Regions from separate parts of the Alteromonas sp. W12 genome, predicted to be linked through region 4. Evidence: predicted binding sites of a transcription regulator. Region 4 holds the regulator's gene; each other region holds the start of a gene.
The links. The regulator sigma-54, encoded in region 4, starts transcription at its own class of promoters, with help from an activator protein. The targets are predictions, from matches to a motif close to GTTGGCACGNNNNTNGNNT.

Region 1: AWH61_RS03610 (EF-hand domain-containing protein) is a predicted target of sigma-54. The motif match lies at 2,071-2,089, and genes of this name have one in related genera.
Region 2: AWH61_RS14365 (DUF1328 domain-containing protein) is a predicted target of sigma-54. The motif match lies at 1,254-1,272, and genes of this name have one in related genera.
Region 3: nirB (nitrite reductase large subunit NirB) is a predicted target of sigma-54. The motif match lies at 1,988-2,006, and genes of this name have one in related genera.

Annotation. Positions count from the first base shown of each region.
Region 1 covers NZ_LQXH01000001.1:878,620-881,773, reverse strand. The annotation lists gene AWH61_RS03620 (hypothetical protein) at 1-185, opposite strand, end outside; gene AWH61_RS03615 (sensor histidine kinase) at 187-1,584, opposite strand; gene AWH61_RS03610 (EF-hand domain-containing protein) at 1,645-1,926, opposite strand; gene AWH61_RS03605 (putative bifunctional diguanylate cyclase/phosphodiesterase) at 2,225-3,154, opposite strand, start outside.
Region 2 covers NZ_LQXH01000009.1:172,835-175,988, forward strand. The annotation lists gene AWH61_RS14355 (metal-independent carbonic anhydrase family protein) at 1-256, shown strand, start outside; gene AWH61_RS14360 (DUF2490 domain-containing protein) at 373-1,068, shown strand; gene AWH61_RS14365 (DUF1328 domain-containing protein) at 1,315-1,491, shown strand; gene AWH61_RS14370 (hypothetical protein) at 1,530-1,724, shown strand; gene AWH61_RS14375 (hypothetical protein) at 1,808-2,026, opposite strand; gene AWH61_RS14380 (DUF349 domain-containing protein) at 2,040-3,154, opposite strand, start outside.
Region 3 covers NZ_LQXH01000001.1:105,524-108,677, reverse strand. The annotation lists gene nirB (nitrite reductase large subunit NirB) at 1-1,813, opposite strand, end outside; gene AWH61_RS00460 (SulP family inorganic anion transporter) at 2,124-3,154, opposite strand, start outside.
Region 4 covers NZ_LQXH01000001.1:255,685-258,838, reverse strand. The annotation lists gene lptB (LPS export ABC transporter ATP-binding protein) at 1-687, shown strand, start outside; gene AWH61_RS01075 (RNA polymerase factor sigma-54) at 761-2,242, shown strand; gene hpf (ribosome hibernation promoting factor) at 2,273-2,560, shown strand; gene ptsN (PTS IIA-like nitrogen regulatory protein PtsN) at 2,574-3,017, shown strand; gene rapZ (RNase adapter RapZ) at 3,102-3,154, shown strand, end outside.

The DNA.
Region 1 (3,154 bases), 620 kb from region 4:
AGCCAATAGGTTGCATCGCAATTGTGCTCGAACCCCTGTGGAGGCTCAACAAATAAACAAAGGCCACGTTCTATTTTAGCTACAGGCGTCACCTTTTCTGGCTCACCTGCGTTGTCGTTGTTTCTGGTTAAACTCTGACATCCTGTCAGCACCAGTAAGGCGACAATTAAACCACTTATTCTCATTTTATTTTTCCTGTTGCCCAATGGTCACTCTAAAGCAAACATCGGCATAGTCTACATCTACAACACGCACATCACCATGCATCAGTCGAGCGCAATCGGCAACAATTGATAACCCTAAACCCGTCCCAATGACATTGTCGTTTCTCGGCTCGGTTCCTCGGATAAAAGGTTCAAATAAAGTATGTACTGACTCTGGAGCAATACGCTTACCGCGATTGGCAACATCCAGTACAAGATTATCGTTTTCGTTATAAAGGCTAATATTTATCGGTCTTCCCACTGCGCCATGCGCGACTGCATTGGACACCAAGTTATCAAGTATTCTTCTAAACAGCTCCTCGTCTATACGCACCTCGGACGCAGTTATCTTTACTTCCACTTCTCTATCCTGAATGGCGAGCGCGTAATCTTCTAAACAAGCAGAAACTAACTTACTAACGTCACTTTGTACCATTTTTGGCTGAGCTTGTTGCAACAGCAGGTTGTAGTCGAGCAACTTTTCCACCAGCGTGTTGAGCCTTTGCGTGCTAGCAGTAAGTAGCGAAAGTACTTCGCGTTGACTGTTATTCAACTCGCCCACCACGTTTTCAGACAACAAGCTGCAGCCTTCTTTAATACTGGCAAGCGGAGTTTTGAGCTCGTGAGCAGCGTGTCGCAGCAAGGCGGTTCTAATATGCTCCAACTGCTGTAGTCGATCATAAAGCCAATGTAAATCTTTCTCTACATCAATCAGTTCTTTTGGCGCTTGTCTTGAAAGGGGTGGAAGCTGACCATCGCTGTGGGCCATGATCCTTATAATCTTTTTTAAGTTGTTAACGGGGTTCACAATAAGCTGACTCCCCATCAATATTAGCAATAACGAAACGCTTACAAGCATGGCCGTAGACCAAGCTTGTTTTGCTTGCATGGCATTTAAATCATCTTGCTGGACTTTGACACGTTCAGTAATAGCGGCTTCTACATCGTCGCGAAGCTGGTCGACGCTATCGCCCACTGACGCAAGGTAGGCATTAAGTAAAAGCTGGTCTTCAATCGCTCGATATTCGGCTAATTGATTTAGCTGTTCTGAAAGTCGTGTGCAGGTAGTTGGTACCGAGAGAGCCTGACATAGATTGTCAGCGGCCACGGCAAATTGATCGATGGCGTTATCAGAAAGAGATGCCACCCTATCATTTCTCAACACAGCAAATTGGCGAATGCTGCGCTCTACGTCAACGACCGCGTTATCGAGTCTTTGCATGTCGCTAACAACATCGACAACAAACCGTGTTTCAAGTGTTGTCATTTGACCCACTTTGGCTAAGTCGCTTTGACTTTGCCAAAGTAAGGCTATAAGAGGGATAAGGGCCAGTACAAAACTACCTAGCGTCAATTGCCTTAGTGAACCAAGTTGTACCAAGCGTTCACCAAACGAAACCTTGTTTATCAGAACCTTACCCTCTTAAATATATTATTTTATCTACTCACTTGCTGTGAGCTTTTCATTGCCTGGCGTCAACTTGCTTTTTGCCAATTCGGCTTCGGAAAGTTTGCCATCTTCGTTGTCATCAATCAGCCCAAAGTTACGCAGTAGACCTGTGTGTCGAACCGCTTCTTTAAGTGATATCAGACCATCTTTATCTGTGTCTAATTCCTGCATCAACGAGCGCGCTGGACTTGCGTACGCGTCCGCTACTGAAATGGCTTGTACTGCAGCAACAGCACAAAGTGCTAAGAAAACTTTTTCGAGACGTTTCATCATGAATCCTCCGCTAAACGCTTTTAAAATCCTTCTCAATCCGCTTTGATACCAGCCCTGTGTTATCAGGTTATGCTGCTATTAAAGCTCATGGATACTACCACTAGTCTTCAATTAACCACTATCATAATTGCATTCAAACTGCTTATGCGATTTTCAGACCAAAAAGAAAAAGCACATTAAAAACAGTAGCATATGCAAATAAGCGTACTATCAACCACTCAGCATACAGGTTAAATGTTGCAAAAAAGAAACACCACTTTGAAACACTGTATGTCAAAGTGGTTTTATCGATACCTTGCTATATAGAGAAACTGCTATCGCTGTAATGGGAGGGAGAGCAAGTGAGCTCCGATAAGGGGATGGGCTTGCTAAACATAAATCCTTGCACATTGTCACATCCATGCTCTCTAAGGTAATTCCACTGTTCAAGGTTTTCTATGCCCTCAGCACATACCGAGAGTGACAGTCTTTTCGCCAAATCAATAATTGCCCCAGTCACAAGACGGCTTCGTTCTGAAGTTTGAATTTCCATTACAAACTGTCGGTCAACTTTTAGCGTGTCGATATTGATTTGCGTCAGGTAACTTAACGAGGAGTAACCCGTTCCAAAATCATCTAGAGCTATGGCGCACCCCATGTTTCCGATGCGTCTGAAGAACTTGTTTGAAAGAGTAAAGTTTTCTAGGTACGCACTTTCTGTCACTTCAAATTCAATGTTTTCTGGGTTGATGTCATAGAGCTTGAAAGTATTGTAGATGTAGTCAAACAGCTGCGAGCTTCGCAAATCATGTCCAGATAAATTGATTGAGGCTCTAAACGGAGACGTGGCCCATTGTTTTAAATCTGGCATATCAATACAAACGCGCTTAATTACCCAACGGGTAATTGCAGTGATCTTACCGCCCTGCTCTGCAATGGGGATAAACTCGTTCGGCATGACCAAGCCAAATTCAGGATGTTGCCAACGAATAAGCGCTTCTACGCCGATTACGTTCCCTTCGTTGTTAACTTTAACCTGGTAATAAACAACAAACTCATCGTTGCTGATTCCTTGCTCAATACCGTTAGCTAAGTGGAGTTTACGCTTATGCGACTCAACCATATCAGGTGTAAACAGTGTGTAGCTGCCTCGCCCTCGCGCTTTTGAACGATACATTGCAAGGTCTGCATTGCTCATCAGCTCGCTTAGGTCGTAGCCCGCATCGGAAGCCGTAGCGATTCCAACGCT
Region 2 (3,154 bases), on a different contig from region 4:
TGTTGGCGGTAATGACGCTTACGAAGAGGACAAAGGCTTTGCTATAAAGCCATACACAAATGTGAAATTCGATAATGTGGGTATTATCAACAACAGCTGTCGCATGGCCGTGGCGATGGGCAACTACTTCTTTACCGATACAAAAGGTGGCGAAACGAAGGTGGAATACACGTTTGCCTATGTCAAAGATAGTGACGGCGACCTGCGTATTGTTGCTCACCAATCTTCGTTACCTTACAACCCAAACGGTAACTAAATAGGCCATTGCCCCTCCATTCTTAGGAAGTGTGAGGGGCGAAACACTCTCCCTTTACAGGCAAGGCGTTCCTTCCCTTTCGCTTTGCCTCTTTTTTATTTTCAACGAGAAAAACTATGTGCGCAAAACGAATTATGACGCGTTGCGTCTTACTACTTGCGATGGCGATGACAGCCGTCGTTAAGTCACACGCCGAGTCAGATTTTCAATCTTGGAACGCTCTCGCACTCACTGGAGATGCCGATGATAAAGGTAAATGGCAATTTTGGTTTGACGGTCATTTACGCTTTAAAGACGACGCATCTCGCCTAGGCGTTTCTATCGTTCGTCCCGGTGTCGGCTACCAACTATCAAGCGATACGACCTTGTGGCTGGGTGTTGCAAGAGTAACGATAGACTCAGACAGCGGTTCAATTGAAGAAGACAGGGTGTGGCAGCAAGCCACGTATTCATTAAGCAAATTTATGGGCGGTACCATTTCAGGTAGAAGTCGTTTGGAGCAGCGATTCAGGAGCGATGAAGGCGATGATACAGGCTATAGGTTTAGACAATTTATACGGTGGTCGAAACCTTTAAATGAGCAATGGTCAATAGTCGTGTGGGACGAGGTATTTTGGGCTTTGAACGACACAGACTGGGGCCAAAATAGCGGGTTTGATCAAAATAGACTTTACTTGGGACCGGCCTATCACCTCAACAAGAAATGGCGCGTCGAGATGGGATACTTACATAATCATATTGCGTCGCCAGGCGCCAATTCAGACGCCATAACAAACCACAACCTTGCTCTCACATTCTTCGGAAGCTGGTAAGGATCAAAGAATCCCCCCAGCCAAAGGCCCTTAACACACAAAGAGTAAAGTTGGGTGACTAGGGCCTTACTCAATCATGTAAAAAATGCATTCGTACGTGTAATCGTGACGTTAATTGCCTGCAGATACGGCCTGACAACCAGAGAAAAATTAAATTATATCAATATATTTCAATAACTTAAAAAACAGGCACAAAGATAGCATTAGTTAAAGTGAAAGTAACGGAAGCAATACGAGGATTTAGTTATGTTAGGTTGGGCAATCACATTTTTTATCATCGCCATTATTGCAGCAGTTTTTGGTTTTGGGGGCATCGCAGGTGCAGCAACAGGTATCGCACAGTTTCTTTTCTTTGTGTTTATCGCGTTGCTCGTAATCTCACTTATCGCAAATGCGTTACGTGGTAGAGCACCAAGAGCCTAAGAGTTAGAAGTATTTTAATAGGAAAAAGGAGTAAGGATATGTTTTCATTTAAAAACTTATCAAAGGTACTAGTAGCATCAGCATTTGCACTATCACTAGCAGCTTGCGGTGACGGTGAAGCGGAAGACGCAGGCGAAGAGCTAGACGAAATTGTTACCGATGCAGGTAATGCCGTTGAAGACGCTTGTGAAGATGTGAAAGAAGGCGTAGACGCTGAAGATAAAGACTGTTAATCACGTTTTTATCAAAAAAGGGCCAGACAATTGTCTGGCCCTTTTTGTATTTACAGTCGACGTGGTTTGACCTAACTGGTTAGTTAAGACACTTCTTCACCACCTAATTCACGAGCAAGATCGTCTAGTGTAGATAGCGTCGAATCAAATTCACCTACGCCGTAACGGTATTTTACACTCACGTGATGATCCGTACGCCCGAACTTCACTCTTAACCCTTCTGCGTCAATATGCTTCACGGTATTCAAAAAGCGATAGGCAGACATTTCTGTTTCAAATTGAAACTCAACACTGTTTTCCATTTAGGCTTTCCGTTTAAGCAACAATTTCAGGATGAGTATCAATAACTGAAACAACTCGTTGCAGCAAATGGTTATCTTCTTCGCTTATCGAGTCGTATGATAACCAGTCAGCAAGAATGTCGGGAGCTGTTGCCGCTTCGCCTTGTTCCAACTTAGATGTCATCATTTGTAGCTGTACGCTAGAGCGTATAGATGCGTCTGCATCTGGGCTTGGCATACCAGTTGCGACCTCTAATGCTACCGTTAACCATTGTCTATCGTGCTGAGTTGTTTTATTTCCAGTTGACTGACCCAATACGCTTGACCAACGCTTCCCTAACGTTTCCGCTAGAGATTGCTCATCACCACTTCCCTCACCTACACTTAGCTGTAGTAAAGAAATCAGAGCCTGAGCTCGCGCCAATCGGGCTTGAGATTGTGCATTTTTCGCTTGCGCCGCGCGCTTACTTTCAAGTGAATCAATCTTTTTATCTACTTTCGTACGTTGCGCTCTAGGCAAGTCGGTTAACTGAGCGCGAACGTCGCTTATTGATTGACTGAACGTTGCATCATCGCTGTTGATGTCAACAGCTTCCACTTGCTTGAGTAGCGAATCTACTAACGCGTTAAATGCATTATTCTGTACTTTCCGCTCGGCTTTTAAACGTTCAAATACGGTGTCATTGGCAGCCTTAAATTCTGCCCACAACTTACTCTCTTCACGTTTACCTGCATGGCCTACTTGCTTCCATTGGCTTTGCAATTGCTGAGCCTTGTCGGCAGCGCCAGCGACATCTTCTTCCGTAGCAAGTTGACAAGCTTGGGTGACTAACGCACGCTTTTGGGCTTGGTTGTCACTTTGCCATTGATTTACTTTAGCCTGAATGGGCGATGATACCGCCTTCCATTCTTGCTTCAGCTGTTCATAAATTTCACGTTCAACCTGACCTGCAGCGTGCCACTGTTTAGACACTCTATCGAAAACTTTCACTAACTCGGCTTCCGGCATGTTAATGTCCATTGCCTTAACGGTAGCGATAATCGACATACGCTGTTCACGCGCAGCAGCCCGCTGTGCATCTAACTTCGCGTAATGCGCTCTACAAGGCTCGAAGGCCTTTTCAAGTGCATCATCAAATTGCTGCTGTA
Region 3 (3,154 bases), 150 kb from region 4:
ATAAATCAATGCGCTGACCACCCGTGATTTTGGTGTACAAGTTGTATTCTTTTGCCACTTCGCCGAGCAGAATTAACTTCTCAGGCGTTATTTCGCCACCAGGTACACGCGGTACAACGGAATACGTGCCATCTTTTTGCATGTTGCCAAGGTAGATATCGTTGGTGTCTTGCAGAGGAAGATGTGAAGCCTTAAGAATGTAGTCATTATACACCGAGGCTAAAATTGAGCCGACAGCGGGCTTACAAATTTCACACCCTAGACCTTCACCATGCTGCTCTAGTAGCTCGTCAAAGGTGCGAATGCCGTTTACCTTAACAATGTGAAATAGCTCTTGTCGGGTATGGTTGAAGTGCTCACAAATGGCTTTTGATACTTCCACACCGCGCTTTTCAAGTTCGCTATCCACAACATTTTTAAGTAAGGCAGCACAACCTCCACACCCTGTGCTGGCTTTGGTTTCGCCTTTTACATCGCCAACGCTACAACAGCCGCCTTCAATGGCTGAAACAATATCGCCCTTTGTCACATTTAGGCATGAACAAATAGACGCGGTGTCTGGCAGTGCATCGGCACCTAGCGCCGGTGCAGCATCGGATGAGGGCAGAATTAGGCTTTCTGGGTGTTCAGGTAATTCAATATTATTAAGTGCATACTGTAGGAGCGTGTCGTAGTCGCTGGTATCGCCAACGAGTACAGCACCAAGCACGTACTTTTGCTCGCTATCTACCACCAGCTTTTTGTACACGCCTTCTGGCTGATTTAAATAGGTGTAGCTAAGCGCACCGACTGTGCGTTCATGAGCATCGCCAATTGAGCCCACTTCCACACCCATTAGCTTGAGTTTGGTACTCATATCTGCGCCAGCGAACTCGGCATCACCGCCGGTTATATGACTTACAGCCGTGCGCGCCATGGTATAGCCAGGTGCTACCAGGCCAAATATTTTGTTATCCCACAGCGCACATTCACCCACAGCATAAATGTTTGGGTCAGACGTCACGCAGTGGTTATCAATGACAATACCGCCGCGCTCACCCAGTGTTAGCGCTGACTTTCTGCCGAGCTGGTCGGAAGGTCGAATACCGGCAGAGAATAAAATCATGTCAGTTTCTAGTGCAGTGCCGTCAGCAAACACCATTTTATAGCGGCAGGTATCACCGGCCTCAATAGTTTGCGTTGCCTTTTGGGTGTGAACCGTAACGCCCAATGCTTCAATTTTGTCCTTAAGAACGTTACCACCTGCTTGGTCTAGCTGAACCGCCATAAGCTGCGGGGCAAACTCAACCACGTGGGTGTCGAGACCGGCTTGCTTTAATGCGTTAGCGGCTTCTAAACCCAACAGCCCACCACCAACAACAACCCCTACTTTGCTCACTGCTGCTGAAGCTTCAATAGCGAGTAGATCGTCTATAGTACGGTACACCAAGCAATGCTCTTGATCGTTGCCAGGGATGGGTGGCACAAATGGGTATGAGCCCGTAGCTAACACAAGCTTATCGTAGCTAAACACCTGCCCTTCAGAAGTCGTCACTTTATTATTGTCACGGTCTATATCGGTAACCAAGGCATTGGTAACTACGTTTACGCCCCACTCGGCGTACTGAGCGGGTGTAGTGAGCGCTAAGTCATCAGCACTCGCGCCGCTAAAAAAAGACGACAGATAAACGCGGTCGTACGCAAGGCGTGACTCGCCGCATAAAACGGTTATTTCTACATTGGCATCGCTTTGGTGAAGCTGCTCAACAAAATGATGCCCCACCATGCCGTTGCCTACGACGACAATTTGCGTTTTTGAGTCCAATGAAGTCATGGTATTCCCCTTTTTTCGGGACAAAAAAAGCCCGCTTCAACTTTCGTTGATGCGGGCTTCGTTGCCTATTTTGCCAACGGTTTAGGTCGGCTAACACATTTTACGGAGTGTTATAAATCACACAATTTTCAGCGATTGACACAAATCACCAAAACACACTTTACGTTTATAGCTATCCAAGTTCAGTGCCAAAACCGTAAACAATTGTTTTTATTTGATTTACTACAAAATAAGCATTATTCAGACTTCACAACTGCACCAAACAAACGCAAAACTGTGTTTACTTGGTGCATTAAGGCTTTCAAATAACTTAGGCCAGCTTATCCGTCGCTACGCGGTAGCGAGGATCTTCAACCACATTGATTTCAACAAACTTATCGGCCTTGCGAAGCAGTGAGCGACACTCATCACTGATATGGCGAATGTGTAGCTTTTTACCCTGCTCTTCGTATTTGTCAGCAAGGGTATCTAGCGCATCGATACCTGATGAATCCCAAATGCGAGAGTCTTTAAAGTCAATGACTACATCATTAGGGTCGTTGGCGATATCAAACAGGTCTTTGAAATGCGATACCGAGCCAAAGAACAGCGGGCCGTCTAGCTCATAGACTTTCCAACCGTCGTTATCGATATGGGATCTCGCTTCAATATGACGAGCGTGTTTCCATGCAAACACCAGTGCTGAGACGATAACACCCACAACAACCGCAATAGCCAGGTCAGCGATAACGGTAACGCCTGTTACTAGGAAAAGTACGAACGCATCTTCTTTATTTACGCCGCGAATAATTCTGAATGACGCCCACTCAAATGTAGCGATAACCACCACGAACATAACGCCAACAAGGGCAGCGAGAGGAATCATTTCAATTAGCGGAGCAGCAAATAGAATAAAGCCTAATAATACAACCGCCGCGGTGATACCAGACAAGCGGCCACGGCCACCAGAGTTAATATTAATCATACTTTGGCCAATCATAGCGCAACCGCCCATACCGCCAAAGAAACCGTTTACGGTATTTGCAACGCCTTGGCCAACGCACTCTTTGTTGCCGCGCCCGCGGGTATCTGTCATTTCATCAATTAATGAAAGGGTAAGGAGCGATTCAATAAGACCAACCAAGCAAAGAATGACTGAGGTAGGCAGAATGATCATGAAGGTTTCCCAGGTGAACGGCACCATAGGAATAGCAAAGCTAGGAAGCTCACCGGCTAGCGTTGCGGTATCGCGCTGGTCAGCTGGTAGCAAGTCACGAACAAAGTCGATTACAGTACGCGCTTCAAGGTCAAGACCATGTACTAACAAGGTCACCGTAACAATCGCAACCAGCGACGCCGGTA
Region 4 (3,154 bases):
AAGTCAAGACAGGTTGTACGAGATGTAAGCCTGTCTGTCTCAACGGGTCAAATTGTTGGTCTTCTTGGCCCAAATGGCGCTGGTAAGACCACCACATTTTACATGATTGTTGGTTTAGTGAATCTGGATAAAGGCAAGATTGAAATCGACGACAATGAGCTAACTCATCAGCCCATGCACGAGCGCGCACGCCGCGGAATTGGCTACCTACCGCAGGAAGCATCTATTTTCAGAAAGCTCACAGTGCATGAAAATATCATGGCCATTTTGCAAACCCGTAAAGATTTAAATTCACAACAGCAAGAAGAAGAAGCTGATGCGCTACTTGATGAATTTAATATTAACCATATACGTAATAGTACGGGGATGAGTTTGTCAGGGGGCGAACGCCGTCGCGTTGAGATTGCCCGCGCTCTGGCAGCAAAACCGCAATTTATTTTGTTAGACGAACCATTTGCTGGTGTTGATCCAATATCAGTTAATGATATAAAGAAGATAATACAACATCTTCGCGATAGGGGTATTGGAATCCTTATCACGGACCATAACGTACGAGAGACATTGGATGTTTGTGAAAAGGCGTACATTGTGAGTCATGGCGAGCTTATTGCGCAAGGAACGGCGGAACAGGTTTTAAGTAATCAAAAAGTAAGGGATGTATACCTAGGCGAACAATTCAGGCTATAGTTAATGTAACCGAATTGTCATTTTTCAGTTTCGCTCTGGTATATTCAATTTAGAGCATTTAAATAAGACGTAGATGAAACCATCTTTACAGCTAAAATTTAGCCAACAACTTACCATGACACCACAGCTTCAGCAGGCCATTAAACTGCTGCAGCTTTCTACACTTGATCTTCAACAAGAGATCCAAGAAGCGCTCGATTCTAATCCGCTATTAGAAGTTGAAGAAGGTAACGACGAGCCGCAACTAGAAAAGAACAATATCGACAACGATGACAGCGGCTCTGAGGCCACTGCTTCTGCATCTAGTGACACGTTAGAAGCCGGCGATGCACTTGAGAAAAACGATCTTCCCGATGAGCTGCCAATCGACAGCACATGGGACGAATACTACTCTGCTTCATCTTCGCCAGCTCCGGGTCCATCCAATGACGACGAGCAAATCTTCCAAGGTGAGACTACTGAAGATATTCAAGAGCACCTTCTTTGGCAAATGCGCCTTACCCATTTCTCGGATACCGATCGCGCAATCGCTACAGCAATCATCGACTCTATTGACGAGTCAGGTTATTTAACCGTTACTCTTGATGATATTTTAGAAGCGGTTAACGATGATGATATGGAAGAGCCGATTGAAATGGACGAAATAGAATGTGTGCTAAAGCGCATTCAGATGTTCGACCCTATTGGTTCTGGCTCACGCTCTCCACAAGAATGTTTGATGGTGCAATTGCGCCAATTTTCAGAAGACACACCGTGGCTTGCTGAAGCAAAGCAACTGATTGAAGAGTACTCTGACTTACTGAGCAGCAAAGATTATCGTACGCTTATGCGTAAAAGCCGATTGAAAGAAGATCAGCTACGCGAGGCAATGCGTTTACTGCAAACCTTGAATCCTCGCCCAGGTAGTGCTTTAGTTACTAAAGAGCCTGAGTACGTTATTCCTGATGTCTCAGTAACCAAGAAAAATGGCCGTTGGGTGGTTGAGCTGAACCCCGACAGTCTGCCTAAATTAAGCGTAAATCAACAATACGCTGCAATGAGTCGCCGTGCCAAGAATAGTAGCGATTCACAATTCATCCGCTCACACATGCAAGAGGCTAAGTGGTTCATAAAGAGCCTTGAATCTCGTAACGAAACCTTAATGAAGGTTGCAAACTGCATTGTGCAGCAGCAAATGGGCTTTTTTGAGCACGGCCCGGAAATGATGAAACCAATGGTGCTAAATGATGTCGCAGAAATGGTAGATATGCACGAATCCACTATTTCGCGAGTGACAACGCAAAAGTACATGCATACGCCACGTGGAATCTTCGAATTGAAGTATTTCTTCTCAAGCCACGTTGCAACAGAGTCTGGTGGTGAATGTTCATCTACAGCGATTCGTGCATTGATCAAGAAATTAGTGGCCGCTGAAAAGCCTAGCAAGCCGCTAAGTGATAGCAAGATTGCTTCATTGTTGGCCGAACAAGGCATTAAAGTTGCCCGGCGAACAATAGCAAAGTACCGGGAATCGTTGTCGATCCCGCCGTCGAACCAACGCAAAAGCCTTATTTAATCGGGCTTAATAATATAAGGAAGACGAAATATGCAAATCAACCTTACTGGTCATCATGTCGAAATCACCGACTCTTTGCGTAATTATGTCGATACGAAGTTCAGCAAACTTGAACGTCACTTTGATCACATTTCTAATGTGCATGTCATCCTGAACGTTGAAAAATTAAATCAAAAAGCCGAAGCGACCGTTCATTTAAGTGGCGCTGAAGTATTCGCATCCTCAGAAAATACCGACATGTATGCGGCGATTGACAGCATGGTTGATAAACTCGACCGGCAGGTAATCAAGCATAAGGAAAAACTGAAAAAACATTAGTAGTTAATTAAGCATGGATATACAAGCCATCGTAAGTCTGGACCGCACCGAGTGTGCGGTTCAGTGTAATAGTAAAAAGCGAATTCTTGAGATCATCGCTGATATCGCTGCCAAGCAAAACGAGAACATTGATCAGGCAACGGTACTCAACAGTTTGATGGCTCGAGAGCGTATGGGTAGTACAGGCATTGGCAATGGTATCGCCCTGCCCCATGGACGCCTGCCGGGCCTCGAGAAAGTGATTGCCATTGTTGTAACCAGCACGCCAGCAATTGACTTCGACGCCCTTGACGAGAAACCCGTAGACATCTTTTTTGCGCTACTCGTTCCTGAGGAACAGACCGAAGGACACCTTCAAACGCTGGCCACCGTGGCTGGTAAACTAAGCGACAAAGAAACGATTAAAGCAATACGTCGCGCAACGACAAGCGACGATATTCTATCTGCATTAAGTTAAACATTAAGCGCCTATTAACCGTTTAGTAGGCGCCTAATTCAACAACGCGTATGTGATAAAACCAGAGTATTAGGGAGAAAGTAGGTGAAGCTGATAATAATCAGTGGTCGTTCGGGGTCTGGTAAGTCTGTCGCACT